3 regions of the Kocuria rosea genome follow, and region 3 is predicted to be linked to each of the others. Evidence: riboswitches for the same ligand, from Rfam matches in the RefSeq annotation. Region 3 holds a riboswitch; each other region holds the start of a gene.

Region 1 (3,969 bases), 1.2 Mb from region 3:
GTGTCGCCCTTCCGCGAGTCCCGACACACGCAACTCGCCCGGGACCGGCCACCACCACCGTGCGGTTCACCTCGGTGGTCTGGGCTCTCTCGGTGACGGCGCGCATTGGTGAGGCAGGCCACCAGGCGAGGGGTCCACGCCCTGAGGCAAGACGAGGGGGAGCTGCCAAACCCACGGTTGAGCGGTGATCGTGCGGGGTGCTGCTGGCTGCGCGAAGGGCGCGCACCCATTGGGGTGCTGCGCCAAGGAGCACCGCGCTGGGCTGGCTGGAACACTTCAACCGGAAGAGCGGATGCAACAGTGGAACGGGTCGACGGGGACCATGAAGTCCCGGCGTCGGCCCGTTCCAGCCGGTGACGGCCCAGTGCGTAGTCCTGGGTCAGACCGCGAACCACTCCTCCAACCAACCCTGCATGAGCTCGATCTCCGTCTGTTGATCCTCGATCATCGTCTTCGCCATGGCTCGCAGCTCGGGGTCGGTGCCCATCTGCAGCTCCATCTCGGCCATCTCGAGGGCCATCTGGTGGTGGGCGATCATCTCCTCGAGGAAGGCCTTGTCGAAATCATCCCCGGACAGCTTCGCCAGCTCCTCGAGGCTCATGCCGTCCATGCCGTCCATGCCGTCCATCATGGCGCCCTGCATGTCGGCATTCATGCTCTGACCATGGCCGCCATGACCATGGCCGCCATGACCATGGCCATGGCCGTGGCCGTGGCCGTGGCCGTGGCCGTGGTGGTGGTGTCCCGGGGTGTTCTCGGCGGCCAGCCGCTGAGCCGCCGCTTCCAACTGCTGGATCTCCTCGGTCTGGGCCTCGATGATCTTCTCCGCCAGGTCACGGATCTCGGGACGCTCGGACTTCTCCAGGGCCAGCTCGGCCATGTCGGTGGCACCCTGGTGGTGGGGGACCATCATCACGGCGAAATGGCGGTCGTGGCTCATGTGCCGCTCAGCACCCGTCTGTGCGGAGGCGGAGGCAGGCTGGTGCGTCGGGGACGCGACCGCCGCGGTCGCCCCGGCACCGCTGAGGGCCAGCGCCAGGGCCGTCCCGGCGGCCAGGTGCTTGAACGTCGACGTCATGACGAACCTCTCCTTCGCAACAGCCCGTGCTGGGCCTGCATATCGTGGTGTTTGCTCTGCTCTGCTCTGCTCAGCCTCGGGTCGAGGCGGGCCGATCCGTCCACGGTAGCCCCGCCGTGGTTGCTTTCTCCGGGCTGGGAGGGCTGGGCGGTAGATCTTCACTGAACCTTCAAGAGCGGGCCCATCAGGGGGCCGAATCGGGGTGTTCCCCGGCGGTGGCCTGATGTAGGCATCTCAGGTTCTGACCGACCGATCCTGGATGCTGATCAGGTGGGGGCACACCCGCCGCCCGCCACGAGCGGCATTCGAGGCGGGCGGCGTCCTGTGTCAGCGGAAAGTGACGTAGCCGACCGTCGGCATGGCATTCACGCTGTGCACGAAGGTGCCCTGGGTGGGGTTCAGTGCGGAGATCATCTTGCCGCCACCGAGGTAGATGCCGATGTGGGCCCCGCCGTTCTGGACGACGAGGTCCCCGGGGCGCGGGTCGGTGGTCGGGGTGCCGGCCGCCCACTGCTGCTGGCTGGTACGGGGGATGTCGATGCCCTGCTGGGCGTAGACCCACTGGGTGAAACCGGAGCAGTCCCAGGCGCCGAAGTCCGTGCCGCCCCAGACGTAGCCGGTGCCGACACCCTGCATCGCGGTGCCGACAATGCCGCCGGCCGCAGCGGAGGTGGCGGAGATCTCGGAAATGTCCGAGGACTGGGGGGACAGACTCGAGGTGGCCGCCCCAGCGGCCGGAGCGGCCGGCAGGCTCGCCGTCTGCACAGTGACGGGGGCCTGGGAAGCGGCCGGGGCCGGGGAGGTCGCGGGGGCCGAGTATGCGGTGCCGGACGTGGCGGGGGCTTCGGCATAGGCCTGAGCCGGGGCGACGGAGCCGATCACCGCCGCGCCGACAGCGGCGGCCAGGGTCGTGGTGCGCACCAGGTGCGAGGGGGTCTGGGCGCGGTGGCGGGCAGAGCTACGCGTGAAGAAAGCCATGAATAGGGGTCCTCCTTTTGCCTACGAGGTGAGCTGTCGGGTTCGGGTGGGAGGCACCCGGCCGCCGAGCCTGTAGCTCCGGCGGCTTCACCCCAAGGTCCGGGTGCGGACCGGGTATGGTTCCCCCGCTTCTGCCAAGTCATTTCTGTGATGGGGACCCCGGCTGCCGGCAGAATTCGGCGAAGCACCCGGGGAAGCCGATGAGATCAGCCAACGGCACGCAGAGGACACTAGCGCTTAGATAACGAAAAGGTCACATTCCCTGTAGCGCCGGGAAAGGCTTGCGCCTCCTCGCGCGATCGCCGGCAAACCGGCCGGTAGCCCACCACACCTGGGGCACATTCGATCCGGCGGGGTGGCGCCGCTAGCTGTCGTTCCTTCCGGTGCCACCACTCATCGGGACCGCTCGGGGGAGGCTCTGACCTGCGGCATCGCGCCGATGGGCGCGGTGGGAGCTCGGATCCGCTGCCCTTACTACCCGTGGAATTCTTCGGCCTGCGCCGGGTGCGGGGGGAGGTGAGCCCCCGGGGGAGCTTCAGCGTCCCTCAAGGGTGTTCTCGGATTCTTTTACGAAACCGCCCAGCATTGCTTGGGGGAGTGAGCTGTTTCCTTCATGAAATCTTCATATCCAAGGGTGTCGAACAGGTGAGAAGACCTGCTTTCTTCACGAGATCTTCAAATTCCTCCGGGTCCATGTATTGGACCGGTAGATCAATGGCCCGGGCGAGGGGAGTAATTGAGCGGGCCCTTCGCTGTCGTTGGTGAGGCCAGAGTCGTCAGCGGCGGAGCCACTGGGCTGCCGGCTGCCACGTGGCTGGGCCGATCAGTATTCCGGGCCGATTGGGGACGCCGGGCGGTGCCGTCACCGCTGCCTCGATCGTGGGCACGGGCTGTTGATCCGCGATCCGCTCGCCCCGCAGGCGTTCCTCGACAAGGCCGGCACTGGGCGGGAGCAGTGCCGACCGTGGTGACCGTGCGGATCGGCATGGCGCAGGCCTTGCAGGGGGGTGGCCGCTTCCGGGCCGTTGGCGGCGGGGACGGCTGGACCTACTGCTCGGCGGGGTGGGCCGGCTCCTCGCCGGGTGCGGCCTCGACGTGCTCGGGGCCCGCGGCCACGTCGCGGACCGTGTGGCCGCCGAACTGGTTGCGCATCGCCGCGATCATCTTCATTGCCGGGGCCTGGTCCTGCCGGGAGGCGAACCGGGCGAAGAGGGCACTCGAGATGGCCGGCACCGGGACCGCGAGGTCCAGGGCGGCCTCTACCGTCCAGCGGCCCTCGCCGGAGTCCTCGGCGTAGCCGGCGAGCCGGTCCAGGTGCTCGTCCTCGTTCAGCGCGTTCACCGCCAGGTCCAGCAGCCAGGACTTGATCACCGACCCCTCGCGCCAGGAGTTGAACGTCTCCCGCACCGAGCGGACGTGACCGGCGGCCTCGAGCAGTTCCCAGCCCTCGGCGTAGGCCTGCATGATCGCGTACTCGATGCCGTTGTGGACCATCTTCGCGAAGTGGCCCGCACCGTGCTCGCCGGCGTGGACGAAGCCGAACTCGCCGGCGGGCTTGAGCGAGTCGAAGATCGGCTGCGCCTTGGCCACGGTGCCCTCGTCCCCGCCGACCATGAGGGCGTAGCCCTGGGTGATCCCCCACACGCCGCCGGAGACCCCGCAGTCCAGGTACTCGATGCCCCGGCTCGCCAGTCTCCGGGCGCGGGGGGCGTCGTGGACCCACCGGGAGTTGCCGCCGTCGATGATCACGTCCCCCGTCCCGAGCAGCCCGGACAGCTCGTCGATCACCGGGTCCACCACCGTGTCCGGCACCATGACCCACACGACCCGGGGCGGGCTGCCGATCTGCTCCACCATGGCGGTGAGGCTCTCGGTGTCGGAGAGCTCCGGGTCGGTGTCGTAGCCGACGACGG
Region 2 (3,969 bases), 1.3 Mb from region 3:
CAGCATGGCCGAAGACTCGACCTCCGGGGGCTCCAGCAGCCGGCGGATACCTTCGACGGCAACGAACCCGCCCACGGCCAGCAGCACCGAGGCCTGGGCGGCCGCGGCGACGATCTCCGCCCGCTTGTACCCCCAGGTGCGTTTGTCCGTGGCCGGCTTCAGGGCCAGGGTCGCCGCGATCAGCGCGATCAGCAGCCCGGCGGAGTCGGTGAACATGTGCCCGGCATCGGCCAGCAGCGCCAGGCTGCCCGAGATCACCGCGCCGATGATCTCGGCGACCATGATCGTGGCGGTGATGGCGAAGACTACTGCCAGCTTTCCCCGCCGCCCGGTGGCACCGTGGGCGTGATCGTGCTCACCGCTCACGCCGGAACCTCTTGGGTGCTGGCCGCACCGGCGAGCTCCTCGGCGGCGCACTCCGGCGTGCCGCACTGGCACACCGCCTCGACGGTGAGAATCGTGCCCAGCAGGTCCTCCAGGGCGTGGGCCAGCTTCGGGTCCGAGAGCTCATAGCGCACATTGCGTCCGGCCGGCACGCCCACGACCAGCCCGCAGTCGCGCAGGCAGGCCAGGTGGTTGGACAGGATCTGCCGGCTCACCCCGATCTGGGCCGCCAGTTCCGAGGGCACCGCCGGGCCCTGCTGCAGCTGCAGCAGCACCGCGGCCCGGGTGGGATCGGCCAGTGCTTTGCCGAACCGGGACATCACCTCGACCGGGGACAAGATCCTCATGCCACAACCGTACAGCAGAATCTGTATCAAAGAGGGGCGGGGTCGAGCGAGGCTCGGGCAATGTCCAGCTTGTGTCCCTACGGTGTGGGCGGATGGGGGTGCCGTCCGCCACTGCGGCGCCCCCGTCCTCGAACCACCACGGCACCTCGTGCGGCCGTTGCCGCAATGCCCCTGCGGGGAGGGAAGGCGATTGTCTGCCTCCGGCAGGAGACGGGTGGAGCCCATGATCACTTTCTGCGCTGCTCCGCTGGGCAGCCCGCCCGTGCGCCGTTTCCCGACCGGGTGCAAGGCGGCCGGGCCGTGGCGACCGATCGACTCTGCGATCCAGGCACGAAGTACCCCAAATATGTCGCCGATGACGATCCTCTCGGAGCACTTCGCACCTGACGGAAGGCCTCCCGTCAACCGGCCACCACTGGTGGGGCGAAGCTCAGCGGTAGGTGTAGTACCCATCGAGGGGCATGGCGTTGACGGAGTGGACGAAGGTGCCCTGGGTCGGGTTCAGCGCAGAGACCATCTTGCCGCCACCGATGTAGATGCCGATGTGGTTGCCACCGTTCTGAGACACCAGGTCCCCGGGCTGCGGAGTGGAGGTCGGGGTGGCGGCTGCGATCTGCTGGAAACTGGTGCGGGGAATATCGATACCCTGCTGGGCGTAGACCCACCCGGTGAATCCAGAGCAGTCCCAGGCACCGAAGGAAGTGCCGCCCCAGACATAGCCGGTGCCCACACCCTGCATGGCCGTACCCACGATGCCGCCAGTGGCGGGGGCGATCTCGGTGATCGCGGTGGACTGCGGGCTCACGCTCGAAGCCGTCTGCGCCGCCACCGGGGCCGGGGTGACGTAGGAGCCCTGGCTCCCCAAAGAGGACGAAGCCGGGGCCCACGACGTGGCGGCCGGGGCAGCCGGGAGCTCCGCATAGGCCTGGGCCGGGGCCACGGATCCAAGGATTGCCACGCCAGCAGCAGCAGCGATGGTGGTGTTACGCGCCCGGCACGAGGGGGTCTCGGCGCGGTGACGAGCAGAAGTGTGCTTGAAGAATGCCATGGATGTACTCCTCCCTTTGCCTACGAGGTGAGCTGTCGGATGCGGGTGGGAGACACCCGGTCGCAGGGCGGGATGCTCTGGCGACTTAACCCCTAGGACCCGAATCATCGGGACCGCATGTGGTTCCCCCGCTTCTGCCAAGCAGTTTCTGTGTAATGAACCTCGGGCACCGGCAGAATTCGGCGATGTGCCCGAAGGCGCCGACAGGATCAGTGGCCGGCACGCATCGAAGAGTACAAGAAGATCACGAAACAATCACAATCCCATTCGGGAATGTATAGGAACTATAAAGAAAACAATCAAGATTTGATGAAGTTGTAAATTTTTCTCGACTTTTTCCTATTAATGTCCTGCAAATTATGGCGCCTCGTGGCGGGCGGCACATGCCTTTGTGGTGCGTGCGGACGGTACGGGGAGCCGTTGACCGCGCTGTGGCGGGGACGCGTGCCGCCCTAAAAGGCTCGGTGGCCGATGTCAGGGAAATTTCCACGGATGGCGGTACAAGAATCGTCCCCGAGCAGCTCCAGCTATGTGCGCTACGGTAATCGGCGTTTGAATACGTACGGCATTTGGGCCCGAGGAGACCGCATGGCTATTTATGATTACACCGCCGACCAGCTCCGAAGCACAGCCCACCCGACGGTCGTGCCGCGCTCCAAAGGCCGGATGGTGGTGCAGTGGTTGACCTCCACCGACCACAAGACGATCGGGTACATGTACCTGATCACCTCCTTCGCCTTCTTCTGCCTCGCCGGCGTCATGGCGCTGCTGATCCGCGCCGAGCTCTTCGCCCCGGGCATGCAGATCCTGGAGACCAAGGAGCAGTACAACCAGCTGTTCACCATGCACGGCACGCTGATGCTGCTGATGTTCGGCACCCCGCTGTTCGTCGGCTTCGCCAACGTCATCGTCCCCCTGCAGATCGGCGCCCCCGACGTCGCCTTCCCGCGGCTCAACGCCCTGGCGTTCTGGTTCTTCCTGTTCGGCTCGCTGATCGCGACCGCCGGCTTCCTCACCCCGCAGGGCGCGGCCTCCTTCGGCTGGTACGCCTACGCACCGCTGAGCAACGCTTCTTTCACCCCAGGCTCCGGTGGTGACCTGTGGGTGTTCGGCCTGATTTTGTCCGGTTTCGGCACGATCATGGGCGCGGTCAACTTCATCACCACGATCATCGCGATGCGCGCCCCCGGCATGACCGTGTGGCGGATGGGCCTGTTCACCTGGAACACGCTCATCACCTCGCTGCTCGTGATCATGGCGTTCCCGCCTTTCACCGCTGCACTGTTCGCCCTCGGCATGGACCGGACCCTGGGTGGGCACATCTTCGACCCGGCCAACGGCGGGGCGGTGCTGTGGCAGCACCTCTTCTGGTTCTTCGGCCACCCCGAGGTCTACATCCTGGCGCTGCCGTTCTTCGGCATCGTCTCCGAGATCATCCCGGTGTTCTCCCGCAAGCCGCTGTTCGGCTACAAGGGCCTCGTGTTCGCGACCATCACCATCGCCGCGCTGTCGGTGACCGTGTGGGCCCACCACATGTACGTGACCGGAGCCGTGTTCTTGAGCTTCTTCGCGTTCATGACCATGATGATCGCCGTACCCACCGGGGTGAAGTTCTTCAACTGGATCGGCACGATGTGGCAGGGCTCGATCACCTTCGAGACCCCCATGCTGTGGGTCCTGGGGTTCATGTTCACCTTCCTCTTCGGCGGCCTGACCGGGGTGATCCTCGCTGCCCCGCCGCTGGACTTCCACCTCAATGACTCCTACTTCGTGGTCGCCCACTTCCACTACGTCATCTTCGGCACCGTGGTGTTCGGCATGTTCGCCGGCTTCTACTTCTGGTGGCCCAAGTTCACCGGCAAGATGCTCAACGAGCGGATCGGCAAGATCCACTTCTGGCTGCTGTTCCTCGGCTTCCACATGACCTTCCTGATCCAGCACTGGCTCGGGGTCTCAGGGATGCCCCGGCGCTACGCGGACTACCTGCCGGAGGACAACTTCACCTGGATGAACCAGATCTCCACGGTCGGGGCGATGCTCCTCGGCGTCTCGATGATCCCGTGGTTCTGGAACGTCTACACCACCTGGCGCAACGGCACCAAGGTCGAGGTCGACGACCCCTGGGGCTTCGGCGGATCCCTGGAGTGGGCGACGTCCTGCCCGCCGCCGCGGCACAACTTCACCTCGCTG
Region 3 (3,969 bases):
GGGAGTTCTCCAGCGCCGTGGTCAGCCGCAGGAAGTCGGGGATCCACCGCCCGGAGGCGCCGATCCGCTCGATCCGCTCGATCGCCGCGGAGGAGAACGCGCCCAGCCACAGTCCGCCGTCCGAGCCGAAGTTCTTCTGCGGGGAGAAGTAGTAGACGTCCGCCGCGGCCACCTCCGCGGCCATCCCCCCGGCGGCCGAGGTCGCGTCCACCAGCACCAGCGCGTCGTCCGCGATCCCGGAGGGCCGGTGCACGGGCGCGGCGACACCGGTGGAGGTCTCGTTCTGGGGCCACGCGTAGACGTCCACGCCCTCCTCCGCCCGGGCCTCCGGGCGGGTGCCGGGGGCGGACTCCACGATCGAGGAGGGCTCCAGGAACGGGGCGCCGTCGGTGGCCTGGGCGAACTTCGCGCCGAACTCCCCGAACACCAGGTGCTGGGCCCTCCGCTCGACCAGCCCGAACGCGGCGGCGTCCCAGAACGCGGTGGCCCCGCCCAGGCCCAGGAGCACCTCGTGGCCGGAGGGCAGGCCGAGGAACTGCGCGAGGCCCTCCCGCACCGAGCCCACGAGCTCCTGCACCGGCGCCTGGCGGTGGGAGGTGCCGAGCAGGCCGGCCCCGGCGCGCGACACGGCCTCGACCTGTGCCGGGCGGATCTTGGAGGGGCCGGCGCCGAAGCGGCCGTCGGCGGGCAGCAGGTGCTGGGGGATGGTGACGTGTGCGGGCAACGGGCGCTCCCTCGTGGGTGACGTGCGGCGGGTGGTGCGCGACGGGCACGGCCGCCGCGGAGGCCGCTCGCGCCGTTCGCGACTCGGCCCATTCTGCCCCACCCGCGGACGGCGGGCCCCGCGGGCGCCTCCTCCCTCCGGGCGGCCGGAGGGCTCGCGCACTAAGCTCGTGCGGGAAGACCGGACCGGGCGGGATCCCCGGGCCGGGACGGCCGGACGAAGGATGACTGAGGCATGAGCGACCTGATCGACACCACGGAGATGTACCTGCGGACCGTCCTCGAGCTCGAGGAGGAGGGGATCACGCCGATGCGGGCGCGGATCGTCGAGCGCCTCGACCACTCCGGGCCCACGGTCTCGCAGACGGTGTCCAGGATGGAGCGGGACGGGCTGCTGACGGTGGGCCAGGACCGGTCGCTGCTGCTCACCCCTGCCGGCCGTGAGCGTGCGGTGCAGGTGATGCGCAAGCACCGGCTGGCGGAGCGGCTGCTCGCCGACGTCATCGGCCTGGACCTCGCCCAGGTGCACGACGAGGCGTGCCGGTGGGAGCACGTGATGAGCGAGCAGGTCGAGCGGCGGCTCGTGGACCTGCTGCACAGCCCCCGGTACTCGCCGTACGGCACGCCGATCCCCGGTCTGGCCGCCCTCGGGGTCGAGGAGAGCCCCGCAGCGGCGCACCCCTCCCTGCTCGACGCCGCCCGCCACGACCCGGACGGATCGCACACCGTGGCGCTGCTGCCGGAGGTGGTCCAGGCGGACGCGGACCTCCTGGGCGTGCTGAGCGACGTGGGAGTGCTCACAGGGGCGGAGGTCACGGCCCGGGTGGACGGTCAGCTCGTGCGCATCGAGGTGGCGGCCACGGGGCGGTCCGCGGAGATCGACCTGCGCACCGCCGCGGCCATCCGCGTCCTCGCTCCCTGAGGCGCCGCCGCCTCCCGGAGCGGGGCGGCGAACGGTTCGTCCCGGGTGTGGGGACGTTCACAAGCCACTTTCGGCCAGTCCGGCCCAGGCCGGACCCCGGAGGCGCGGCTTCCCTGGTGACAGGCGGATTCCCAGGGCGCTCGAAGGCACTGCACAGCTCGTCACAGGTGCGAATTGATCGTCCCACGCGTCTCAATGGCATGGCATTGAAACCTGAGGCGTTGTCCAGCTGTTATCTGTCGTGATCAAAACGTGACACTTCCGTAATCTGTCATGTACTGTTCAACGCGTGCCGATCACTGGTCGGATCGGCGCCCTCGGAGCACATCGCCGAATTCTGCCGGTGCCCGTGGCCTCTACACAGAAACTGCTTGGCAGAAGCGGGGGAACCATTTTCGGTCCCGGTGATCCGGGTCCTTGGGGTTAAGTCGTCAGAGCGCGTGCGTTCTGCGGCCGGGTGTCTCCCACCCGAATCCGACAGCTCACCTCGTAGGCAAAGGGAGGAACTCAACCATGTCGCTTTTCACGCTGAACGCTGCCCGCCACCGTGCCGAGACCACCTCGCACGTCGTGCGCAACACCACCATCGCCGCCGCCGCCGGCGCCGCGATGATCGGCTCCGTCGCCCCGGCCCAGGCCTTCGCCCAGGCCCCCGTCGAGACCGGCGCGGCCTACTCGGCCCCGGCCTCCGCCTCGCTGGCCGAGTACTCCTCGTACACCTACCAGGCCCCGGTCGCCGCGCAGCCCGCCGCTCCCGCCTACGAGGCCCCGGCCCCGGCCCCGCAGCAGACCGCCGCCACCTCGAGCGTCACCCCGCAGTCCACCGCCACCACCGAGATCGCCCCGGCCGCCGGCGGCGTCGTGGGCACCGCGATGTCCGCGCAGGGTGCGGGCTACGTCTACGGCGGCACCGCCTACGGCGCCTGGGACTGCTCCGGCTTCACCCAGTGGGTCTTCGCCCAGAACGGCATCGACCTGCCCCGGACCACCTGGTCCCAGTTCGCGGCGGGCACCCCCACCGCCAACCCGCAGCCCGGTGACCTCGTCTCGCAGAACGGCGGCGCCCACGTGGGCATCTACATCGGCGGCGGCAAGATGATCTCCGCCCTCAACCCGACCCAGGGCACCCAGGTCCACTCCGTCAACGCCATGCAGCTGGACGGCTACTACACCTTCTGATCCGGTCCGCCGCCCGCGACGACCCCGCTCGTCGCGGGCGGCACCCGATCACCCCCCCCCACCCCGCACGCCGAGAACCGCTCTCCCGGTTCCCGGCGGTGCCTGCTGTCCGACCGGACGGCGCCCCCCTCCTCCGCTCGCCCGGCCGTCGTTCCCGATCCCGGAACGCACCCCTGCCGGCACCGGTCCACCCCGCGCGCTGCCCGGGGTGATCCGTGCTGTCTCCCGCGCCCTCCGGCAGGCCCGGCTCCGAAAGAAAGTCGTCTGAACTCCTCATGACCCGTGATCTGACCTCCTCGAACGGCATCGGCTCGCTCTTCTCCGGCAAGGCCCGCACCGTGGCCGCCGTGGCAGCCTTCTCCGGGCTGGCCCTCGCCACCACCGTCTCCGTGCAGGCCGCTCCGGCCCAGGACGCCTCCACCGACGCCCCGCTGTCCGCCGTGGCCGCGGCCACCCCCGCCGCGGCGCCCACCGTGTCCCTCGAGCCCGTCGCCCACGTGCAGAAGGCCGAGTCCGACCGGAAGGCCGAGAAGAAGACCGAGAAGAAGACCGAGAAGGTCGAGAAGCAGAAGGTCGAGACCGCGGTCGTCGCGGCTCCCGCCGTGGCCGCTCCGGCGCCGAAGGCCGCCGCCGCGCCCGCTCCGGTCGCCGCCCGGCAGCCGGCCGTGCAGGCGGCCCCGAAGCCCGCCGCCGCGCCCGCCCCGGCCCCGAAGGCCGCTCCGGTCGCCGCTCCGAAGCCGGCCGTGCAGGCGGCTCCGGCCCCGAAGCCCGCCGCCGCGCCCGCCCCGAAGCCGGCCGTGCAGGCGGCTCCGGCCGCCCAGCGCACCGTCGCCCCGCAGAGCTCGGCCTCCGGCAAGGGCGCGACCATCTCCTCCGCCGCCATGGGCCAGCTCGGTGTGGGCCAGGACTGCACCGCGCTCGTCACCAACGCGCTGCGCGCCGCCGGCATCAACCACCACGGCTGGCCGGCCTCCTACCTGAGCCTCGGCACGCAGGTCTCCGCTGGTCAGGCCAAGCCCGGCGACCTCGTCTACTACGCCGACGGCGGCATGGGCGCGGCCCACATCGCGGTCTACATCGGTGGCGGCAAGGCCGTCCACGGCGGCTGGAACGGTGGGACCACCGCCATCTCCGGCGTCAATGTG

What was found. Region 3 has a riboswitch for cyclic di-AMP ahead of EQG70_RS13650 (C40 family peptidase). Riboswitches for the same ligand answer to the same signal wherever they lie in the genome.
Region 1: linked by a shared signal. The riboswitch ahead of EQG70_RS01255 (C40 family peptidase) and the one ahead of EQG70_RS13650 (C40 family peptidase) in region 3 are both predicted to bind cyclic di-AMP.
Region 2: linked by a shared signal. The riboswitch ahead of EQG70_RS01600 (C40 family peptidase) and the one ahead of EQG70_RS13650 (C40 family peptidase) in region 3 are both predicted to bind cyclic di-AMP.

Annotation. Positions count from the first base shown of each region.
Region 1 is NZ_CP035103.1:276,301-280,269, forward strand. It holds gene EQG70_RS01250 (DUF305 domain-containing protein) at 380-1,078, opposite strand; gene EQG70_RS01255 (C40 family peptidase) at 1,406-2,056, opposite strand; cyclic di-AMP (ydaO/yuaA leader) riboswitch at 2,063-2,231, opposite strand; gene gnd (phosphogluconate dehydrogenase (NAD(+)-dependent, decarboxylating)) at 3,104-3,969, opposite strand, start outside.
Region 2 is NZ_CP035103.1:358,957-362,925, reverse strand. It holds gene EQG70_RS01610 (cation diffusion facilitator family transporter) at 1-366, opposite strand, end outside; gene EQG70_RS01605 (ArsR/SmtB family transcription factor) at 363-731, opposite strand; gene EQG70_RS01600 (C40 family peptidase) at 1,162-1,779, opposite strand; cyclic di-AMP (ydaO/yuaA leader) riboswitch at 1,782-1,933, opposite strand; gene ctaD (aa3-type cytochrome oxidase subunit I) at 2,368-3,969, shown strand, end outside.
Region 3 is NZ_CP035103.1:2,978,271-2,982,239, reverse strand. It holds gene serC (phosphoserine transaminase) at 1-724, opposite strand, end outside; gene EQG70_RS13655 (metal-dependent transcriptional regulator) at 959-1,645, shown strand; cyclic di-AMP (ydaO/yuaA leader) riboswitch at 2,004-2,153, shown strand; gene EQG70_RS13650 (C40 family peptidase) at 2,159-2,824, shown strand; gene EQG70_RS13645 (NlpC/P60 family protein) at 3,100-3,969, shown strand, end outside.